One region of the Sulfitobacter sp. M39 genome, then DNA from elsewhere that is predicted to be linked to it. Evidence: riboswitches for the same ligand, from Rfam matches in the RefSeq annotation. Region 1 holds a riboswitch; each other region holds the start of a gene.
What was found. A riboswitch is a leader RNA that binds a small molecule or an ion and turns the genes downstream of it on or off. The one in region 1 is predicted to bind cobalamin.
Positions count from the first base shown of each region.

Region 2: linked by a shared signal. The riboswitch ahead of bluB (5,6-dimethylbenzimidazole synthase) and the one ahead of GLP43_RS00430 (energy-coupling factor ABC transporter permease) in region 1 are both predicted to bind cobalamin.
Region 3: linked by a shared signal. The riboswitch ahead of GLP43_RS07600 (ABC transporter substrate-binding protein) and the one ahead of GLP43_RS00430 (energy-coupling factor ABC transporter permease) in region 1 are both predicted to bind cobalamin.

Region 1 covers NZ_WMDZ01000001.1:77,931-84,716, reverse strand. Annotated here, with positions in the region: gene GLP43_RS00450 (NodZ family protein) at 1-398, opposite strand, end outside; gene GLP43_RS00445 (heavy metal translocating P-type ATPase) at 586-3,042, shown strand; gene cueR (Cu(I)-responsive transcriptional regulator) at 3,063-3,449, shown strand; gene cobF (precorrin-6A synthase (deacetylating)) at 3,457-4,209, opposite strand; gene GLP43_RS00430 (energy-coupling factor ABC transporter permease) at 4,271-4,954, opposite strand; cobalamin riboswitch at 5,027-5,240, opposite strand; gene cobA (uroporphyrinogen-III C-methyltransferase) at 5,269-5,985, opposite strand; gene GLP43_RS00420 (cobyrinate a,c-diamide synthase) at 5,982-6,786, opposite strand, start outside.
Region 2 covers NZ_WMDZ01000001.1:1,128,191-1,134,976, reverse strand. Annotated here, with positions in the region: gene hisD (histidinol dehydrogenase) at 1-438, opposite strand, end outside; gene GLP43_RS05545 (DUF2948 family protein) at 520-990, opposite strand; gene murA (UDP-N-acetylglucosamine 1-carboxyvinyltransferase) at 987-2,258, opposite strand; gene GLP43_RS05535 (hypothetical protein) at 2,262-2,462, opposite strand; tRNA gene GLP43_RS05530 (tRNA-Thr) at 2,547-2,621, shown strand; gene GLP43_RS05525 (hypothetical protein) at 2,810-3,808, opposite strand; gene bluB (5,6-dimethylbenzimidazole synthase) at 4,046-4,726, opposite strand; cobalamin riboswitch at 4,777-4,954, opposite strand; gene GLP43_RS05515 (hypothetical protein) at 4,991-5,752, opposite strand; gene GLP43_RS05510 (BCCT family transporter) at 6,119-6,786, shown strand, end outside.
Region 3 covers NZ_WMDZ01000001.1:1,576,787-1,583,572, forward strand. Annotated here, with positions in the region: gene panC (pantoate--beta-alanine ligase) at 1-714, shown strand, start outside; gene GLP43_RS07585 (catalase) at 789-2,306, opposite strand; gene GLP43_RS07590 (ABC transporter ATP-binding protein) at 2,411-3,178, opposite strand; gene GLP43_RS07595 (FecCD family ABC transporter permease) at 3,175-4,203, opposite strand; gene GLP43_RS07600 (ABC transporter substrate-binding protein) at 4,224-5,240, opposite strand; cobalamin riboswitch at 5,385-5,583, opposite strand; tRNA gene GLP43_RS07605 (tRNA-Glu) at 5,708-5,782, opposite strand; tRNA gene GLP43_RS07610 (tRNA-Glu) at 6,039-6,113, opposite strand; gene recJ (single-stranded-DNA-specific exonuclease RecJ) at 6,189-6,786, opposite strand, start outside.

The sequences.
Region 1 (6,786 bases):
AGCTTTGGCAGGTAAGACCAATAGACCGCCACCGCCTGAGGCTGGTCCAACCGCTTGAGGTCCACGCAAAGGCGCCGATAGCCCCACGGGTTTGAATGTGACTGCGGCATATAGGTGTCGATCATGTCTTGGGGTTGGCGGTGCAGATTGCCAGCCCAGATCGCGGGGCAGATATCGGCCCCGTCATCCATCGTGGCACCCCCAATCGCTTCGTCCCCGATCGGCGACTGGAACAGCAGAGGATAAGCGTTTTCGCCAAGCGGCGCATAGCTGCCGTCGCGCCAGTCGATCACTGGTTTGCGGCCGGATAGATCGGCGTAAACCAGACCCGAGATCGCCGACAGGATGCGGTTGCCCAATCCGCCTTTTCCCTTGATCACCAGTGTTTTTGACTGCATCCGTCGAAACACACCTTCTGCTTGTCGTTTGACGCTCACCATCGCGCAGATGTCTTTCCAAAGTCTTAACCGGTCTAGGGAAGACACCGGAATCTGCAGCGAAATCGAATAAAATCCATATCACCGCTTGACCTTCCATTAACTGGAAGCCCTATCTGAGGGGCAAGACACCCCAAGGAGACGGCTGATGGGCGATGTAGTTGCGATAAATTTTGGCATTGGTGGTATGAATTGCGCCTCTTGCGTGGGGCGGGTCGAGACCGCGCTTGGGCGCGTGGAGGGTGTGCAGGACGCCCGCGTGAACCTCGCCTCGGAAACGGCGTCGCTGCAGGTGGCATCGGGTTTCGACCCCAAGGATGCCGTCGCCGCGCTTGCGACCGCAGGCTACCCCGCCACCGTGCAAACGCGGCGCTATGCCATTGAAAACATGTCCTGTGCATCCTGCGTCGGGCGGGTCGAACGCGCCTTGGCGGCCGTGCCGGGTGTGGTCGATGTCACCGTCAACCTCGCCCGGGAAGAGGCTGTGGTGCAGGCGCTTACCGCAGAGCCGGATGCCGCCATTGTGCAGGCTGCGCAAGCCGCGGGCTACCCCGCCACCCCTGTGACGGACACCGCATCTTCCCCCGCGCCGGACCGCAAGGTTGAAGAAGCCGCGCATCTTAAACGTATGACGCTACTGGCCGCGGCGCTGACCCTGCCGGTGTTTGTGCTCGAGATGGGCGGCCATATGATCCCCGCGTTCCACCATTGGGTGATGTCGACGCTGGGGCAGCAGCTTAGCTGGTCGATCCAGTTCGTGTTGACCACCATCGTTCTGGCATGGCCCGGGCGGCGCTTTTTTGTCACCGGCGTGCCAGCGCTGTTGAAACGCACGCCCGACATGAACTCTCTGGTGTTTCTGGGGGCCACGGCGGCATGGTGCTTTTCCACCGTGGCGCTGTTCTTGCCGCAGTTGCTGCCCGCCGGTGCGCAAGCGGTCTATTTCGAAGCCGCCGCGATGATCGTCACGCTGATCCTGCTGGGGCGCACGCTAGAGGCGCGGGCCAAGGGCCAGACGGGTCAAGCGATCCGCAAGCTGGTCGGGCTGCGCGCCAAAACCGCGCGGGTAGAGAGGGACGGCGACGTGTCGGAGATCGCGATTGACGCGATCACCGTCGGCGATCTGATCCATGCGCGGCCCGGTGAAAAGATCGCGGTCGACGGGACCGTGACACGTGGCAGTTCCTATGTCGATGAAAGCATGATCACCGGCGAACCCGTGCCCGTCGAAAAGCTGCCCGACACGCGTGTGGTCGGGGGGACGGTGAATGGCACCGGCGCGCTGGTTTACCGCGCGACACATGTAGGCGCGGATACGACCCTGTCGCAGATCGTGCGCATGGTCGAGGACGCTCAAGGCGCAAAGCTGCCGGTGCAGGATATGGTCAACCGCATTACCATGTGGTTCGTGCCCGCCGTCATGGCGATCGCCGCGGCCACCTTCCTTGTTTGGCTGGCGTTCGGGCCGCAGCCGTCCTTGGGGCACGCGCTGGTGGCAAGCGTCGCGGTGCTGATCATCGCCTGCCCCTGTGCGATGGGGCTGGCTACGCCGACCTCTATCATGGTGGGCACGGGGCGAGGCGCCGAGATGGGCGTGCTGTTCCGCAAGGGGGACGCACTGCAGGTCTTGGCCGAGGTCGATACCATCGCGCTTGATAAAACCGGCACGCTGACCGCCGGTCGACCCGAGGTGACGGATCTGGATGTCTTCAACGGCTGGTCGCAGGCTGATGCGTTGCGGCTCGTTGCGTCGGTCGAGGCGCAGTCAGAGCACCCGATTGCCAGCGCCATCCTGCGCCATGCCGAAACACAGGGGCTGTCGCTGGCAGCGGTGACCTCTTTTGCCTCGCAAACCGGCCACGGTGTACACGCCGAGGTCGAGGGGCGTCGCGTGCTTGTCGGGGCGGACCGTTTCATGGAGGCCGAAGGGGTCTCTCTCGCCGCGGCAGAGGGGCGGTCGGCAGCATGGGGGAGCGAGGGCAAGACACCGCTTTTCGCCGCCGTCGATGAGGAGCTTGTCGCGATGATCGGCGTCGCCGACCCGATCAAGGAAACGACGCCCCAAGCGCTGGAGGCACTGCACGAAGCGGGGCTGAAAATCGCCATGATCACCGGTGACAACAAGGCGACGGCACAGGCGATTGCCAACCGCTTGGGGATCGATACCGTGGTCGCCGAAGTGCTGCCCGACGGCAAGGTCGCCGCGCTGGAGGACCTGCAACAGGCGGGCCACAAGGTCGCCTTTGTCGGGGACGGGATCAATGATGCGCCCGCGCTGGCGGGGGTCGACGTGGGTATCGCCATCGGTACCGGAACGGATGTCGCCATCGAAGCGGCTGACGTGGTGTTGATGTCGGGAGATTTGCAAGGGGTGGTGAACGCCCTGCACATCAGCCAGCACACCATGCGCAATATCCGCCAGAACCTCTTCTGGGCCTTCGGCTATAACGCGCTGCTGATCCCCGTTGCAGCAGGTGTGCTTTATCCGCTGTTCGGCCTGCTGCTTTCGCCCGTGCTTGCCGCCGCCGCCATGGCGTTGTCGAGCGTCTTTGTCCTGTTCAACGCCCTGCGCCTGCGGTGGATCGCCGCCGCAGCACCCGCCTAATTCAACGAAAGGAGACGTCTATGAACATCGGTGACGTGTCGAAAAGCGCAGGTCTGCCTGCCAAGACCATCCGCTACTACGAAGACATCGGACTGATCACGCCCGCGCGTGACACCAACGGGTACCGCAGCTTTTGCGACAGCGACGTGCACAAGCTGACGTTTCTGGGCCGTGCGCGGGCCTTAGGCTTCACGATCGAGAATTGCCGCGACCTGCTGGCGCTTTGGGATGATCAGGACCGCGCCAGCGCTGACGTGCGTGCCATCGCCCAGCAACATTTGGCGCAGATCGAAAGCAAGATCGCGGACCTGCAAGATATTCGTCAGACCTTGACCCATCTGGTGCACGAATGCGCTGGCGATGACCGCCCCGATTGCCCGATCTTGCAACGGCTCGAAAAGCTGTAGCGCGCGTCTACCGGCGCAGCAGGTAGATATCCATGATCCAGCCATGGGCGGCGCGGGCCTCTGCCCGCGTTGCGATGATGCGGTCGCAGACCTGATCCAGCGGGCCCGCGATGCGACGCTCGTTCGGCATGCCGGCGTAGGCGGTCCACCAGATGTGCACGTCGCCGTGCTGCCGCAACACCTCGAAGGCGCAGGTGCCGTCCAGCATGACGGCAATCGTATCCACACCCTGCGGCCAGCCATGATCGCGCAGCTGCCGTCCGGTGGTGATCGTGACGGGATTGCCGATGGTGTTCAGCGGGATCGCATGGCCCGCCGTCAGTACCTGAAGAGAGGTAATCCCCGGCACGACATCGACGGTGAGTGTGACGACCTTTTGCAACCGCTCCGCAATGCGCAGGGTGCTGTCATACAGCGACGGATCCCCCCAGACGAGGAAACCGACACGGCCGCCTTGGGGCAGGGTGCGCTGCATCTCGGCCAGCCAGACCTGCGCAATGGCATCGTGCCAATCGTGGACGCCCGCGTGATAATCAGGGTTGGCGGCGTCGCGTTTGGGCAGGGTGAATTCGTGAATATCAGGCCCGTCCGACCGCAGCACTTGGGTGCAAATCTCGTGCCGCAGGCCAGCCAGATCATCCTTGCCCGCGCCCTTGGACGGAATCAGGATCACATCGCAGGCATTCAGCGCGTCGATGGCTTGTAATGTCAGGTGTTTGGGATTGCCGGACCCGATGCCGATCAGTGAAAGCGTAAACATCTTGAGGCTCCGGCAGGGGGTAACGCGGCCCGTAGAGTAGGGGGCCGCGTCGGGTCTTGGATTATTCAGCGGCAGTCTGTGTCAGACGCTTGGTGAACAGCGCGCTGCCCGCGAAATCGCGCAGGGTTTTCGCGGCGGCGAGCACGGCCAGATCCACCAGCGGCTCGATCAGGATGACCATCATATAGGCCCCGCCAAAGCTGGCCACAGCGGCGATGTTGCTGGCGGCAAAGCCCTGACCGTAGATGGCCCAGAACGCCACCCAGCCCACAACGCCCGCCTGAAACGCGGTCGACAGCTTGAGCGCTTGAACATAGGTCAGATCAACATAGGCGGTGTTGGGCGCGATGATGCGTTTGGCCAGCGCCGAGACCATGAACAAGGGCACCAGCAGCGTGGTGACGTTCATCGTGTATTGCGGCAGGTCGATGGGGGCAAAGAACATGCCCTGCGCCAGCAGACCAAGCGCCAGACCGGCAGCCGCAGGGGCCACGCCGAACAGCAGGAACAGGGTCGAGCCGAGGATCAGGTGCACTTCGCTCACGCCCACGGGGAAATGCGGGAAGACCTGAAAAAAGACAAAGGTCAGCGCGGTGGCCACCACAGCCCCGCCCGCAAAAGGCACGACGCCTTTTTCACGGACAGAGTCCATCGCGGTTTTCGCGGTGTAGGCCGCAGCACCGGCGGCGGTGCCATAGGACAGGACCAGCTTCGCGCCGGTCACGACTTCGGGTTCGATATGCATGTTCAGGTCTCCTTGCCGTCTTCCCCGACGGCATGATGTGAAAGCCGCCCCGGGGGGCCGCCAATTGGATCGGGGATCATCCCCATGACGGCAGGTCTCCTGACTTTGTGCGTCCATGCGTGCCGCGCCTTCCCAGGCGATGTGGCCCAGTGGCAATGCGGGTTGCTCTTCACTTACAGGTGCGGGGGCAGTTCCGGATTAGGCACCTTTGCTTTGGCACCGCACCGTATTCCCTTTTCACCCCGATTGCCTGAAGGCGCACGGGGAACCGTCCGGAATAGGTGGTCATTTTCGGGCTGGTTTTGTCAAGTCATCTATTCGGTCAACGGCCCGTAAAGGATCAGCGCTGGCGCTGACGTTGCGGGATCCAGCGGCAGATGGGCAAGGCTTTCCACGGTGTGGCGGCTCAGCTTTTGATCGGGGGTCGATACCGCCTCTGCCAGCAGGGCAGGGGTCGAAGGGGGCAAGCCCGCCTCGATCAGCCGCGCGGCGAAACTGGCGAAGGTGCGCCGCCCCATATAGACGACCGTGGTCGCCGTTGGGTCGGCCAGCGCCGCCATGTTCAGATCTTCGGGCAAAGCCCCCGATTCGCCATGACCGGTGATAAACTGCACCCGCCGCGCGGTCAGCCGCCGTGTCAGCGGGATCATCGCCGCCGCCGCCGCCGAAGACGCCGCCGTCACACCGGGGATGATCTCGAAAGCGACGCCTGCCGCTTTCAGCGCGGTCAGCTCTTCTTCAAGCCGGCCAAACACGCCCGCGTCCCCGCTTTTGAGCCGCACCACCCGCGCGCCGGTCAAGGCGTGTTCGACCAGCAGGCGGCTCACGTGATCCTGCTTCGGAGACAGCCGTCCCGCGCGTTTGCCTACCCCGATCAGATCGGCCTCGGGCGAGACGTGTTCAAGGATCGGACCCGCCGACAGATCGTCGAACAGCACGACTTCGGCCTCTTGCAACCGCTTTACCGCCTTCACGGTCAGCAGCTCGGGATCACCCGGACCGGACGAGACGAAAGAGACAAAACCGCTCATGACGCCCCCGCAATCAGGTGAAAGAAGGTGCCGGTGGCATGGCCGCGCCGCGAGCCTGTCTCGGGCACTTCGGCCCCATTGGCATCGACCACCCGCGCCAGCGGCGTGTCTGGTTGCGACAGGATCGTAGAATAGTGGAATTCATGCCCGCGCAACCGCGCGCCCGCGTCATAGCCGGGGCCGGGTTCGTTCAACGTGGCAAGCCGGTAGCCCAGATGCATCTTGCGCTTCTCATAGCTGGTTTCCAGCCCCAGCAGCCCCGCCATCTGGTGACGCACGCCTTCCTTGTCGACCAAACCGGCTCCCATCGCCATATAACCCCCGCATTCCCCATGCACCGGGCGCGTTGTGGCGAACTGTTGCAGGCCGTCGCGGAACTGCGCGGCAGCGGCAAGGCGTCCGGCATGCAGCTCGGGATAGCCGCCGGGCAGCCAGCAGATGTCGGCGCTGTCGTCCGGTGCCTCATCCGCCAGCGGCGAGAAGGGTAACACCTGCGCACCCGCAGCGATCCAGTGGTCCAGCAAATGCGGATAGATGAACGAAAACGCGGCATCCTTGGCCAAAGCGATCCGTTGACCGGGGGGCGGGGGTAAGACATCTGGCCCGTCAGGAATACTGCGCCCTTGAGCGGCAGAGACGATCAGATCAAGATCGATATGCTGTGTGATGAAATCACCTGCCGCATCCAGCAGCTTCATCAGTTCGGGCTGTTCCTCGGCTTGCACCAGACCCAAGTGGCGTTCCGGCAGCGTGACCGACCCCTGACGTGGCAGCGCGCCCAGAACGGGGATGCCGACTTGC
Region 2 (6,786 bases), 1.1 Mb from region 1:
CGCGTTCATCAAGACAGAGGACGGATAGCTTGCCAGACCACCGGGCACATAAAGCCCTGCGGCGGATACGGCGCTCCACCGCCAGCCGAGCGTGGCACCGGCGTCGTCCTGCCACTGTGCATCCTCGGGCAGTTGCCGTTCGTGATAGGCCCGGATGCGCGCCGCGGCGAGTTCAAGCGCTGTGCGATCCGCGTCGGAAACTTCGGCAACCGCGGCGTCGACCTCTGCCGCGGTGATGCGCAGGGTGTCGGGGGTCAGCGCGATGCGGTCGAACTTCTGGGTCAGCTCGATCACCGCAGCATCGCCCTTGGCCCGCACCTGCGCAATGATCTCGGCCACTGTGTCATCCACATCGGGGCTGTCTTCACGTTTGGCAGAAAGCAGCGCGGTGAACGCCTGTTCGAAATCGGGCTGATCGAAGTCTAGGAATTGGGGCATCGGATGTCCTTTGCAACGTGCAATAGGCTTTGAAGGGATGCCACGCGGGCGATCCGCACGGCAAAGAATGTGGAAGAACGCTTAGGTCGGATGTTCCGGCAGTTTGCGCGACGGGGCCACATAGGGGCGCGTCACATCCTTCAAGGTCACATCCAGCGCTTCGACCGTCAGCCGGATCACACCATCCCCCGCGAGGGTCAGCAGCACGTCGCCCGAGGGCGCATCGGTTTCGGTAAATTCGATCTGCAACAGCGACAGGATGGTATCCGCATCCCCCTTGTTCACGCCTTGGCTGGACACGCGCTGCACGTTGCTGAACATCAGGATACTTTGCACGCGTTCCGGGGCGTGGCGCGACTTGCCCGCGTCTTCCCACCGCACGCGGTTCAGCAACAGGGCAAAGCGCCCCTCCTTCTGCAGCCAGCGCATTTCCGAACCCGGAAACACAGCATCCTGCGCCAGCGAGGAGATCACCTTGAGGTCATCGGCATCCAGCGCGCCGAGGTTCAGCGGGGCTTCGCGCCCGTCTTCGAAACGTGCATCTTCGGTCATTGGTCTTTGATCCGTTCAATATTTGCGCCCACGCCGCGCAGTTTAGCCACCACATGTTCGTACCCGCGATCCAGATGGTAGACACGGCTGACGCGCGTTTCGCCTTCGGCGGCCATACCGGCAAGGATCAGAGAAATCGACGCGCGCAGATCGGTCGCCATCACCGGCGCACCTTTCAGCTTTTTGACGCCATGCACCGTCGCGGTGCCGCCTTGGACCTCGATATCGGCCCCCATGCGGATCAGCTCGGGCGCGTGCATAAAGCGGTTCTCAAAGATTTTCTCTTCCAGCACCGAGGTGCCCTCCGCCGTACACAGCAGCGCCATCATCTGGGCTTGCAGGTCGGTGGGAAAACCGGGGAAAGGTTCGGTGGTGACATTCACCGCGTTGATCATCCCGTTGCGCCGCGCAACTTTCAGACCCTTGTCCGTCTCGGTCACGTCGATCCCTGCCGCGTCAAGCTTTTCGCAGAAAGCCGACAACAGGTTGATGCGCCCGCCCAGCAATTCAACCTCGCCACCACACATCGCCGGGGCAAGCATATAGGTGCCAAGTTCGATCCGGTCGGTCACAACACGGTGGGTCGCCCCATGCAGGCGGTCAACGCCCTGAATCTCGATCCGGCTGGTGCCGTCGCCTTCGATCTGCGCGCCCATGGCACGCAAACAATCCGCGAGATCCACGATCTCGGGCTCGCGGGCGGCGTTGTTGATCACCGTCGTGCCCTTGGCCAAGGTCGCCGCCATCATAATGTTCTCGGTCGCGCCGACAGAGGCAAAGGGGAAGTCGATGACCGCACCTTTCAATGCCCCGCCTTGCGCCTTGGCGTGCAGATAACCGTCACGCAAGTCGATCTCTGCGCCCATCAGCGCCAGACCATCGGTGTGAATATCCATCGGCCGCGCACCAATCGCGCAGCCGCCGGGCAATGATACCTGCGCGTGCCCTTCGCGGGCCAGCAGCGGCCCCAGCACAAGGTTCGACGCGCGCATCTTGCGCACGATGTCATATTCGGCGCGCGTATTGATCTCGCCATGACACGACATCGCCAGAACCTGACCGTCCTGCATCGATGTCACCTCTGCCCCCAAGGACCGCAGCAATTCGGTCATGGTGCGGATGTCGGACAGGCGCGGCGCGTTGGTCAGGGTCAGCGGCTCTTCGGACAGAAGGGTCGCGGGCATAAGCGTCAGACAGGCGTTCTTGGCCCCCGCAATCGGAATTTGCCCCGACAGCGCACCGCCGCCTTTGACCACAATCGAATCCATCGTTCAGCCTTCCTTGGTTTGGCCGGTCGGCCCGTTATCTGTCTGCGCGTTATTATTTTGCGTGTCGTCGCTTTGGCTTTTGTCGCTGCGCGCACGCGCTTGCGCCTTGCGTCGGCCCATATTGGCTTTCAGCGCGGCTTTCAGCCTGTCTTCCCGCAATGCATTGGGTTTTGGCGGCTTTTGTGGGGCGGTATCCTTTGACATGTCGATTGTCTAGCGCAGCGGACCGATATGGTCCAGATTACGCTTGCACCATATTGCGAATGGGTCTAATCACCCGCCCACAGTGCTGGAGTAGCTCAGTGGTAGAGCGCGTCATTGGTAATGACGAGGTCGGGAGTTCAATCCTCCCCTTCAGCACCAGATCCCCCCTTTAAACATATCGCTTTGCCCTGATGCCTTATTTATTTGGCGTTGCGGTTTTGGCATGTGCCATGGATGCGCCTGAGGTCGTCGTCGCGCCCTCCGCACCGGAACATCCCGAATCACGATTAAATAAGAAAACCCCGACCGCTTGCGCCGCCGGGGTTTTGATTTTCACGTGAAGCAATTTAGCCGCGGTATGTCAGACCGGCAAACAGACGGCCCTGATCGCGGTGGCGCCCCCCGTGGACCGACCCTGCAACAGATGCCACACCGGCAATCAGTGACGCGGCGGCCAGCACAAAGGCGGTCAGGATACCGGCGTTGCGCGCGGTTTGCGCAGCCTCAACCGCTGCTTCTTTCGCCTCTGCCGCAGCTTGTTCAGCCTCGGCCTTGGCAGCGGCAACAGCGTCTTCGACTTCCTGACGTGCTTCCTGCGCTTGGGTCACGATCTGGTCCACGCGCTCTTTCGCCTGAGCCTGGGTCAGATCGGTGCGTGCGGCAACAGCACCGGCAAGATAGGTCCGGTCTTCCTCGCTCACCTCACCCGTGCGGTAGATATTCGCGACGATGCTGGCGGTCTGCTCTGCCAATTGCTCGGGATCGGCGGTGACCGGGTCAACCTGATTGGGGCGCAAAAGCTGGTTCGACAGGTAATCTGTCGGATCATTCTTGGCCTCATCCGGGATAGCAGCACCCGCCGCATCGGCCAGACCGGAGGCAGCACCCCCAACGGCAGAGCCCGCAGCCTCGACGACCGTACCAGCTGCTTTGCCTGCACCCGCAGCAACATTGCCCGCGGTATTAGCTGCAAAGCTCAGCGCGCTTGATAGCATCACGGCGGTGATCACAGACCCGAGGCCCCAAACAACCAAACCGTTGATCCCGTCACGTGCGGTCACTTCGTCATCCGTGGCGCTTTCGACGCGGCGGCGCATGCGGCCCGCGATATAGCCACCGGCCAGATAGGACGCGACCAGCGTGATCACCATCCACAGCGCGGTCAGCACCAGTTCAAGCGTCGATGAATTGTCGGTTCCGTCCAGCGTGATCGACGACAAGCCAAGCGCCGCGCCGAAGGCGGTCAGCAAGAGCCCGATTGCCACAGCCACAACGGTACCCGCGAAAATTGCGGGCCAGTCGACATAGGATCCATCGGCAGTTTTTTCAGTGAGTGTCGTGTTCATGTAAATGCCTCCCCGGCGTTAGTTTACGCAAGACCGATCAGCGACAATACCGCCATGACCACGACCACAAGACCTACGAGATAAATGATACCGCCCATTTGGAAGAACTCCTCTATGCGTGCCGCACGCGGTATGCGTCGGCTTCACAAAGGCAACGTCAGGGAACCGGCATGGTTCCGCTGATGATACAAAATACCCGCACTGCGGGAGGTGACGTCGCGAACGACGAGGAACCGCCTAAGGATCGCCCTGCCACGTGCCGTCAAAGATCATCTCGTCCACGGGGAGCCGTTTGCTCCAGCCTTTCACCTCAAGTTCGGGCGTCTGGTAAAGCTCGTCCACGTGGCCCAAACACAGGTAGCCGACGATTTCTATCCGGTCGGGGATCTTCAGCAGGTCACGCAGATCGGCATCGCGGAACACGCTGACCCAGCCCAGCCCGATGCCCTCGGCGCGGGCGGCAAGCCAGAGGTTCTGGATCGCGCAGACCGTGCTATAAAGATCCATGCTTTGATTATGGGTGCGCCCCAGCACGACCTTGCCGCCACGGCTGCGGTCACAGGTCACGCAGATATTGACCGGTGCCTTGCGGATGCCTTCGAGCTTTAGCGACCTATAGGTTGTCTGGCGGTCGCCCTCGAACATCTGGGCGGCTTCCTCGTTGGCGCGGTTGAAGGCGTGCCAGACCTGATCGCGTGCGGCCTGATCCCGGATGACGATGAAGTTCCACGGCTGTGACAACCCGACGGACGGTGCGTGATGCGCGGCGGTTAGTATGCGGTGTAACACATCCTCGGCCACTGGATCGGGTAAAAACTGATCGCGTACATCGCGGCGGGTAAAGATCGCCTTGTAGACGGCGTCGCGTTCAGCATCTGAAAAAGGCGCAGCGGGTGCCAGCGCAGAGGGTATCGGCATTGTTCAGTCCCCAACAATACGTTTATGCGCCAATCCCGCTGTCCATGCGGGGCAAGCTGTACTGTCTGGCCGGTCTTCTGACTTAGGGTCGTTTGGTCCGCGCGCCTTCCCGGAATATTCCAGTGGCCTATGCGCAAACCATCCCCATTACAGCGTTGGGCACGTGCCGGAGTTTCACCAGCTTCCCGATTCTTCCGCGAGGCGGACACCAGACCCGGCCATTGGGCCACGGCTGTCCGCCCGGAACAAGCCCTAACGCGGGGATCAGCCGCGTTTGGTTGCGAAAATCTTCTTCATCACGGCGTCGAACTCGTTCCACGAGATGACAGCCTTGTTGCCTGCATAGCCGTGATAATAGGACCGCCCGTTAGAGGTCGGGAAACCGGCCCAGATACGTGCGAGGTTTTCCATAAAGCGGTGGCGGCTGATCTTGCCCTTCTTGAACGCATTAAACCCCGCATCGACCAAAAGGATATCTGCCAGCCCGTCCTGCACCGCCGAGGTAAAGCGGTCATTCTTGCTCAGGCCCGCCTGTCGCACCAGACTGCGCAGCGTGGATGGAATGAACTGGTATCGACCGATGGCATGCGGTTGGCCCGGCGTGCGGTCGATCCAGCGGTAGATCTCTCCGATGGTCATTTGTGTCGGACGCTGTGGCGGCAGCCGTTTGGCCCCGTATTGCACGGCGTCATAGCCCTTCGGACCCGCCTCGGCCCAAGCGATGAGGCTTTTGAGGTCCGCGGCAGTGCTGACCCCGCTTAGCTCTTGGAAGGACCGGCTGCGGCTGCTCACGGTCTTGGACCGGACCTGCGCTTTGGGCTGGACCTTATGGCGCAGCTTGATCTGCCCCTGCCCTGCGGATTGCATAACGTTGAACGAGATGTCGCTTTGCATGGCAGAGCGCGCACCGGACAGGCTGAACCCTTCGGCGCTGACAGTGGTAGCGGCCAGAAGTGCCGCGGTTGCGATAATTGGTAGTGTGCAAGTAACTTTCATATCATCCCCCATGATGAAAAAATTTGTCATGGGACCATGGTGACCGCAGACGCCCGCGCTTTCATTTGCGCAAGCAGGTGGGTCGGAGCCATGGACGGATAGGGCGGCATATCTTTTGGGATAGGGCGCTATCCCGCGGTGCGGTTGCCCCCTCCGTTCAGACGGGCTTGGGCAGTGCGGCACGCGGATCCGCCCCGGTGTTTCACCCGAATCCAAAGAGGGGATTCGCGGTAAACCACGGAAAAAACGCATAGCCCGCGCCCCGCAAACGGGGCGTCAAGCCCGCTTCCGGGGGCTAAGCCATGATATTCATTTACTTAATTCCCGCGCAGCGGTGGTCGTTTTGTCGGAGTTGCGCTATGATTAGTCGCAAATACATAAAATGGAGAGCATCTAATGACAGATGAAACGTCGCCGGGTATCCCGACACCCGACGGGGCCGCTGCCGTAATCGACACGGATTACGAGATCGGCCAAGACAACAAAGAAGGCAGCGTGGGGCCCTTCGGCTTCGACATTCACAACCCGGTCTTCGCGATCTCGGGTGTGTGTATTGTTGCCTTTGTATTCTACACCCTCGCGCTGCCCGAACACTCTGGCGCGCTATTCACATGGCTGTTCTCGTCGGTGACAAAGGGCTTTGACTGGTTCTTTATCTCTGCCGGCAACATCTTTGTGCTGTTCTGCCTGCTGCTGATCATCACGCCTTTGGGCCGTGTGCGCCTTGGCGGGGCCGAAGCAAGCCCTGACTATACCTACCTTGGATGGTTCTCGATGCTGTTCGCGGCGGGCATGGGCATCGGTCTGATGTTCTATGGCGTCTCTGAACCGCTATCGCATTTCTCGAGCTCCATGGGTGGCACTGCTGTTGGCGAAGACGGTCTGCGCACCGATTGGGCACCTTTGGGCGCGGCCGCGGGCGATCAAGCCGAAGCGGTTCGTCTGGGGATGGCGGCCACGATCTACCACTGGGGCCTGCACCCTTGGGCGATCTATGCCGTTGTTGGTCTGGCGCTGGCGCTGTTCAGCTATAACAAGGGTCTTCCCCTAACCATCCGCTCTGC
Region 3 (6,786 bases), 1.5 Mb from region 1:
GCCGCCAAAGCGGCGTGCGACCGTGTGATCGTGACGATCTTTATCAACCCCAAGCAATTCAACAACCCTGAGGACTACAAGAACTACCCCCGCACCGAGGAAGAGGATGCGCGCAAGCTGATCGCGCTGAAGGCGGATGTCGTCTATGTGCCCGATGGAGAACAGATGTACCCCAACGGCTTCGCGACGACGGTATCGGTCGAAGGTGTCACCCAAGGGCTGTGCGGGGCGCATCGGGCAGGGCATTTTGACGGCGTGGCCACCATCGTGACCAAACTCTTTACCCAGACCCAGGCCGACAAGGCGTTCTTTGGCGAAAAGGATTATCAGCAGCTACAGGTGGTGACCCGTCTGGCGCGGGATCTGGACCTGCCGATAGAGGTGATCGGCTGCCCCACCATCCGCGAGGAGGACGGGCTGGCCATGTCCTCGCGCAATCTGCTGCTTTCGGATCGCGCCCGCACCTGGGCCCCCGAACTTCATCGCGCGATGGAGGAGATGGCGGAAGGGCTGCTGGCCGGAGGCGATCTGGAAGAGCTGCGCGCCGCTGCGGTGAAGCGGGTGGAACGTGCGGGCTTTACGCAGGTGGAATACCTTGACCTGCGCTCTGCTGACCGGTTGGAGGTGATGACCACGCCCGACCGCCCCGCACGTCTGTTGGCCGCCGCGTGGCTGGCCGGTGTGCGGCTGATCGACAATATCGCCGTCGGTTAAATCTTCATCGGTTAGCAAAGAAAAGCGGGGCCCGCGAAGGCCCCGCTGATCGTTTGGCTCAGAATGGGTCGGCGTTACTTGCCGCCGATGCTGAGGGCAGAGGCCATACCGGGGGCTTTGGATTCCCCGCCCAGCTTCTCGCGCACACCGGCCTCGATCTTGTCGCCAGTCTCCTTGTCGATATTGCGCCAGTATTCAAAGGCACGGACGAGCACCTTTTCGCTGACACCGTCGCAGAGGTGCCCCACGACATTCGACACCAGACGCTCGCGACCGTCAGCATCCATCACCTCGCGGACGAGCTTGCCAGCCTGGCTCCAGTCGTCATCATCGGGGCGCAGCGTATAGGCCTGGCGCACCATGTCGCCGTCGGAATACCATAGGCCAGCCTCGTGCTGGTGCGGCTGCGCGGATGGCCCACCGTAAGAGTTAGGCGCGTACACCGGGTCAGACACTTTCTCTGTCCGGCCCGCACCATCTTTCGAATAGCTATGGGTGGGCGAGACGGGCTTGTTGACCGGAATCTGCTTGTAGTTCACGCCAAGCCGCGCGCGGTGTGCGTCGGCGTAGGAAAAGCCCCGTGCCATCAGCATCTTGTCCGGCGACAGACCCACGCCCGGCACCATATTGTTCGGCTCGAACGCGGCCTGTTCGATCTCTGTATGGAAATCGGTGGGGTTGCGGTTCAGGGTCAGCTTGCCGACTTCGATCAGCGGGTAGTCCTCGTGCGGCCAGACCTTGGTCAGATCAAACGGGTTGATGCGATAGGTCTTGGCATCCTCGTAAGGCATGATCTGCCACTTGAGCGTCCAGCTGGGGTGGTTCCCGTCGCGGATGTTGTTGAACAGATCGGCGCGGTGGTAATCGCCGTTGGTCCCCGCCAGCTTGTCGGCTTCGTCTTGGCTAAGGTAGGCATTGCCGTCGCCCTGATCGGTGTGGAAGTGGAACTTGACCCAGAACTTTTCACCCTCGGCATTGACCAGCGAATAGGTGTGGCTGGAATACCCGTTCATCTCGCGCCAGTTTTTCGGAATGCCACGGTCGCCCATGAGATAGGTCACCTGATGTGCGCTTTCGGGCGAGAGCGTCCAGAAATCCCACTGCATGTCGTGGTCGCGCATGTTGTTATCCGCACGGCGTTTCTGGCTGCGGATGAACTGCTGGAACTTGATCGGATCGCGGATGAAGAAGATCGGGGTGTTGTTCCCCACCATGTCAAAGATACCTTCGTCCGTGTACATCTTGATCGAAAAGCCGCGCGGGTCGCGCCATGTGTCCGGGCTGCCGCGTTCGCCTGCCACGGTCGAAAACCGCATCACCACATCGCATTGCGCGCCGGGCTGGAAGATATTCGCCATCGTGTACTTCGACACGTCTTGCGTCGTCTCGAAGGTGCCAAAGGCGCCCGAGCCTTTGGCGTGTGGCTGGCGCTCTGGAATACGTTCGCGGTTAAAATTCGCCATCTGTTCCAGCAGATAGGCGTCATTTAGCACGATCGGGCCATCGGGGCCAACGGTCAGCGAATGTTCATCGCTTTGAACGCGAATGCCGGCGTCTGTGGTTGTGGGAGGGGTTTGCTTCTTGTCGGTCATCTGTAGCTACTCCTTCAGGATCCACTGGCAAAACCTGTAGCGTGACGGATGGTTCCCGACAAAATGCGTAAGGAGTTGGATAGAGGTGTGGCCTGTTGCGCGGCTTAATGGGTCGCCGTGTGAAAGCGGATCACCTGCGCGTTATCCGCCGGATCGACAAGGAAATGCCCGCAGACGCCAAAGACCTCGCGCAGGAGGGTTTCTGTCATGATCTCGGAGGGGGTGCCGATGGCGCGCAGCTTGCCATCTTGCAAGACGCAGATCCGGTCGCAGAGCGTGGCTTGGTTCAGGTCGTGCAGGGCGATGATCGCCGTTGTCGGCAAGCGCTGGATCAGCTCAAGGATCGACAGCTGGTGGCGGATATCCAGATGGTTCGTCGGCTCGTCTAGCAGCAGCACTTGCGGCCTTTGGGCCAGTGCACGGGCGATATGGACGCGCTGTTGTTCACCGCCCGACAGCGTGTGCCAGTGGCGGTCGCCAAAACCCGACAGATCCACATCCGCCAGCGCCTGCGTGACGATGGCGTCGTCTCCTGCGCTCCACCCGCGCAGGGCCGACAGCCACGGTGTGCGGCCCAGTTCAACGGCATGGCGCACGGTGATGCGGTCAGCCGTGTCGGCGTGTTGTTCAACCAGGGCCAGCCGTTGCGCAATGTCGCGCTGGCGCATCTTTGCAAGCGGCGCGCCGTCCAGTTCGACCCGCCCGCGCGAGGGTTTCTGAATACCGGCAAGCATATGCAGCAGCGTGGATTTGCCGGACCCGTTCGGCCCGATCAGCCCCAGCTTTTCGCCCGGCCGCAAGGACAGGGACACGTCATCGACGATGGCGCGGTTGCGCACTCGCCAGCCCAGTTCGTGACACGACAGGATCATGGCGATGTCCTTTTGCCGATCAGGATAAGCGCAAAGACCGGCGCGCCGACCAAAGCGGTCACGACTCCGATGGGCAGCACTTGGCCCGGTACAATCACCCGTGAAATCACATCGGCGAAGACCAGAAACACCGCCCCCGCCAGTGCAGATGCAGGCACAAGGATCGCATGTCGGTGACCCACGACGATCCGCATGGCATGGGGGATCACCAGCCCGACAAAGCCGATCGCACCGACCACCGAGACCATCACCGCCGTGACCAGCGCCGCCGTGCCGATCAGCAGCAGCTGCACGCGGCGCACCGGAATGCCCAAGGACGCGGCGCTGTCGCTGCCGAAGGTAAAGGCATCCAGCGCGCGGGCGTGCCACAGACAGGCCAGCAGCCCGATCATCGCCGCGGGCAGGGCGCTCAGGACATCGGGCCAGCGCACGCCCGACATATTCCCCAAAAGCCAGAACATGATGGCACGGGCCTGTTCGGCATTGGCCGATTTCGTGATCATCAGCGCGGTCAGGGCGTTGAACATCTGGCTGCCCGCAATACCGGCCAGCACGATCACCCCCGCGGCCCGTAGGCCCACACCGCCGCCCGCCGCCTGCGCCAGCAAGGCGACAAAGGCAAAGGCCACCAGCGCCCCGCTGAACGCACCGATAGACAGCGAGATTGCACCACCCCCCAGCCCGAGGATGGTCACCGCCACAGCACCCGTGGACGCCCCCGCAGAGATCCCCAGCAGATAGGGATCCGCCAGCGCATTGCGCAGCAGTGCTTGCAGCACGACGCCCGACAGCGCCAGACCGGCGCCACAGCACATTGCCACCACGGCCCGCGCCATGCGGTAGTTCCACACGATGCCCTCGTCGATCTTGTCGACCGCATAGCCCGCGTTCAGCGCCTTGTTGGCCAGCACCTTCAGCACCACCAGCGGCGGGATAGAGACCTCGCCGATGGCCGCACCAAACAGCAGTGCGGCCAGCAGCACCGGCGGGATGATCACCCACCAGTGCCACTGCGGCCTGCGCATCACAGAGCGGTCGATTGCGGTCATTCGGCCAGATCGAAACCGGACAGCGCGTCAGCCATCGTTTCCAGCGCATAGATCGCACGTACGGTCGGGTCCATCGCATGGGCATCCATGGTGATGATGCGGCCCTCTTTCACCGCGGTCATCTCGCGGGCGACGGGGTCGTTCATCAGGAAGGCGCGCTTTTTCTCGATGTCATCCGCAGGGAAGCGGCGACGGTCCATTTTGGCGAGCACGATGAACGTCGGGTCGGATTTCGCCAGAGTCTCCCATCCGACCAGCGGCCATTCCTCGGCCGAGGTCACGACGTTTTCAACGCCAAGCTTGTCCATCATATAGGCGGGCACACCCTGTTGACCTGCCACATAAGGGTCCGCCGCCATCTCGGACGACGAGAACCAGAACAACGCTGATGTACCCTGAGGCAGGTTCAGCGATTTGGCCTTGGCCACGGCCTTTGCTTCGCGCGATTGCAGGTCTTGCAGCAGGGCGGCACCGGCATCTTGCGCGTTGTAGATCCGGGCAAGTTCCTCGATGCTGGTATACAGCTGCTGGGTCGTGAACAGTTCAGATCGTGTGCCGTCCGCGCCGACAGAGTTATCCTTGGCCGCGCAATCGGTGGGCATCACATAGGTCGGCACGCCCACCTCGTGAAAGCTGTCGCGGGTGCCGACCATACCTTCGGGGCCGACGTGCCATTCATACATCACGGTGACCAGATCGGGGCGTTTACCCAACACGCTTTCAAAGCTGGGATCGTTATCCGCCAGCCGTTCAATCGCATCGTTGGTGTCTTTGAACTCTGGCAAAACAGGGCTGAACCAGACAGAGGTTCCCGCGATCCGGTCCTGCTGACCCAGCAGATACAGGATCTCTGTCGTGGATTGCCCGATGGTCACGGTGGTCTGGGGGGCCGCGTCAAAGCTAAGCGTGTGGCCGCAGTTATCGATGGTCAGCGGATAGTCTGTCTCTGCGCCAAGCGCGGTGCTGCCCGCAAGGCTCGCAATCAGAGTCAGGCTGGAAAAAAATGGTTTCATATCAAGGGCTCCGGTTGGTCCGATGCCGGGGTCTTTGAATAGAAAGACAAGGGGCTAGCCAAACGGCGCGCGGGCGCATTTTGGTCTGCGCGTGTGGTAAGATCCGGTCCCATCATCATCCTCTCCCGAGCAACCCCGCCCGGTGTTTCAGGTTCAGTGTCGGCAGGTCTCCTGACTGACGGATCGCGGCTGTCCCCGCCTTCCCGGACCTTGAGGCCCAGTGGCATGATGGAGGTAGCTCACCGTCTACAGTTGCGGGGGCAGTTCCGGTTCATCCAGACCAAAGCGCGGATGGCGAATTCCCTATTATTTCCCGAAGGAAACCGACCCGGTTTCGATGACAGTTGTCCGCCCACCCGTCAAGTTGCGTTTTTGGGGGCACCATCGTGTGACAAAGGCAAATGACGCAGGTTACAGTTCCGCAGAACGCGCTAGAGGCATGAACAACAAACGGATGGAAAACCAAGTGGCAGCCCGTAGGGGAGTCGAACCCCTCTTTTCAGGTTGAAAACCTGACGTCCTAACCGATAGACGAACGGGCCACTTAACTTGTGAGCGCTTCTTTAGGCAAAGCCATCGGCGGGCGCAAGTGGAAGCAGCGTGAGAAAGGGGGGAAATACGGCAAAAAATTCACGGGGTTTGATACCACATTCCTAAGTGCCATTGATGCGGGGCGCTTGACTGTCCGCTTGCTACGGCGTGCGCCGTGCCAGTCCAAACCGGCCCCGAACAGCGAACGAAACGCATCTCGCCCACATTCACAGCGTAGTATGTTGGGATGTCAGGGAAAGGCACAAGTGGCAGCCCGTAGGGGAGTCGAACCCCTCTTTTCAGGTTGAAAACCTGACGTCCTAACCGATAGACGAACGGGCCACTTAGCTTGTGAGCGCTTCTCTAAGGAATGCGGCGCAGGCGCGCAAGCAGAAATCGAAAGAAAATGAAAAATTTTTACGCAGGTGCCGCATCTTCCAGACGCAGCTGCACGGACTGTCGGCCGCGCCAGGTATTGATGTCCAGACGACCGGCCAGATGGAACCGTGCACCACCGTGGTTTTCCAGTGCCGGGCCAAGCGGGCCGTCAAATGCGCCAAAGGCGATGGCGTCCATTTTGGTGTTGTTGCCGTCGCCAAAACTGATCTTGAGGTGGCTTTCACCCACCCGCTTGGCAAAGCGGATCTGCATGTCGGCAAAGGCATATCGCGGGGCAGGGGCACCGGCCCCAAAGGGGCCTGCCTGCTCCACCTGCTGCGCCAGTTCCACCGTCGCGGCGGCGGGCATCAACATGCCGTCCAGCTTCAGGTCTGCCGCGCCGGCCAGATGCGCGCCCTGCTTGGCCAAGAGCTCTGACAGCCGCGCCATCGCTTCCTCCAGCTTGTCTTCGGCAACGGTCAGACCGGCGGCCATCTTATGCCCGCCGCCCTTGATCAGCAGCCCCTCCGCCGCCAGCCGCTGGATAGGCGCGCCCAGATCGATCCCCGAGACCGATCGGCCGGAGCCTTTGCCGATGCCATCCTCGAACCCGATCACGATCGACGGCCGGTTCGAC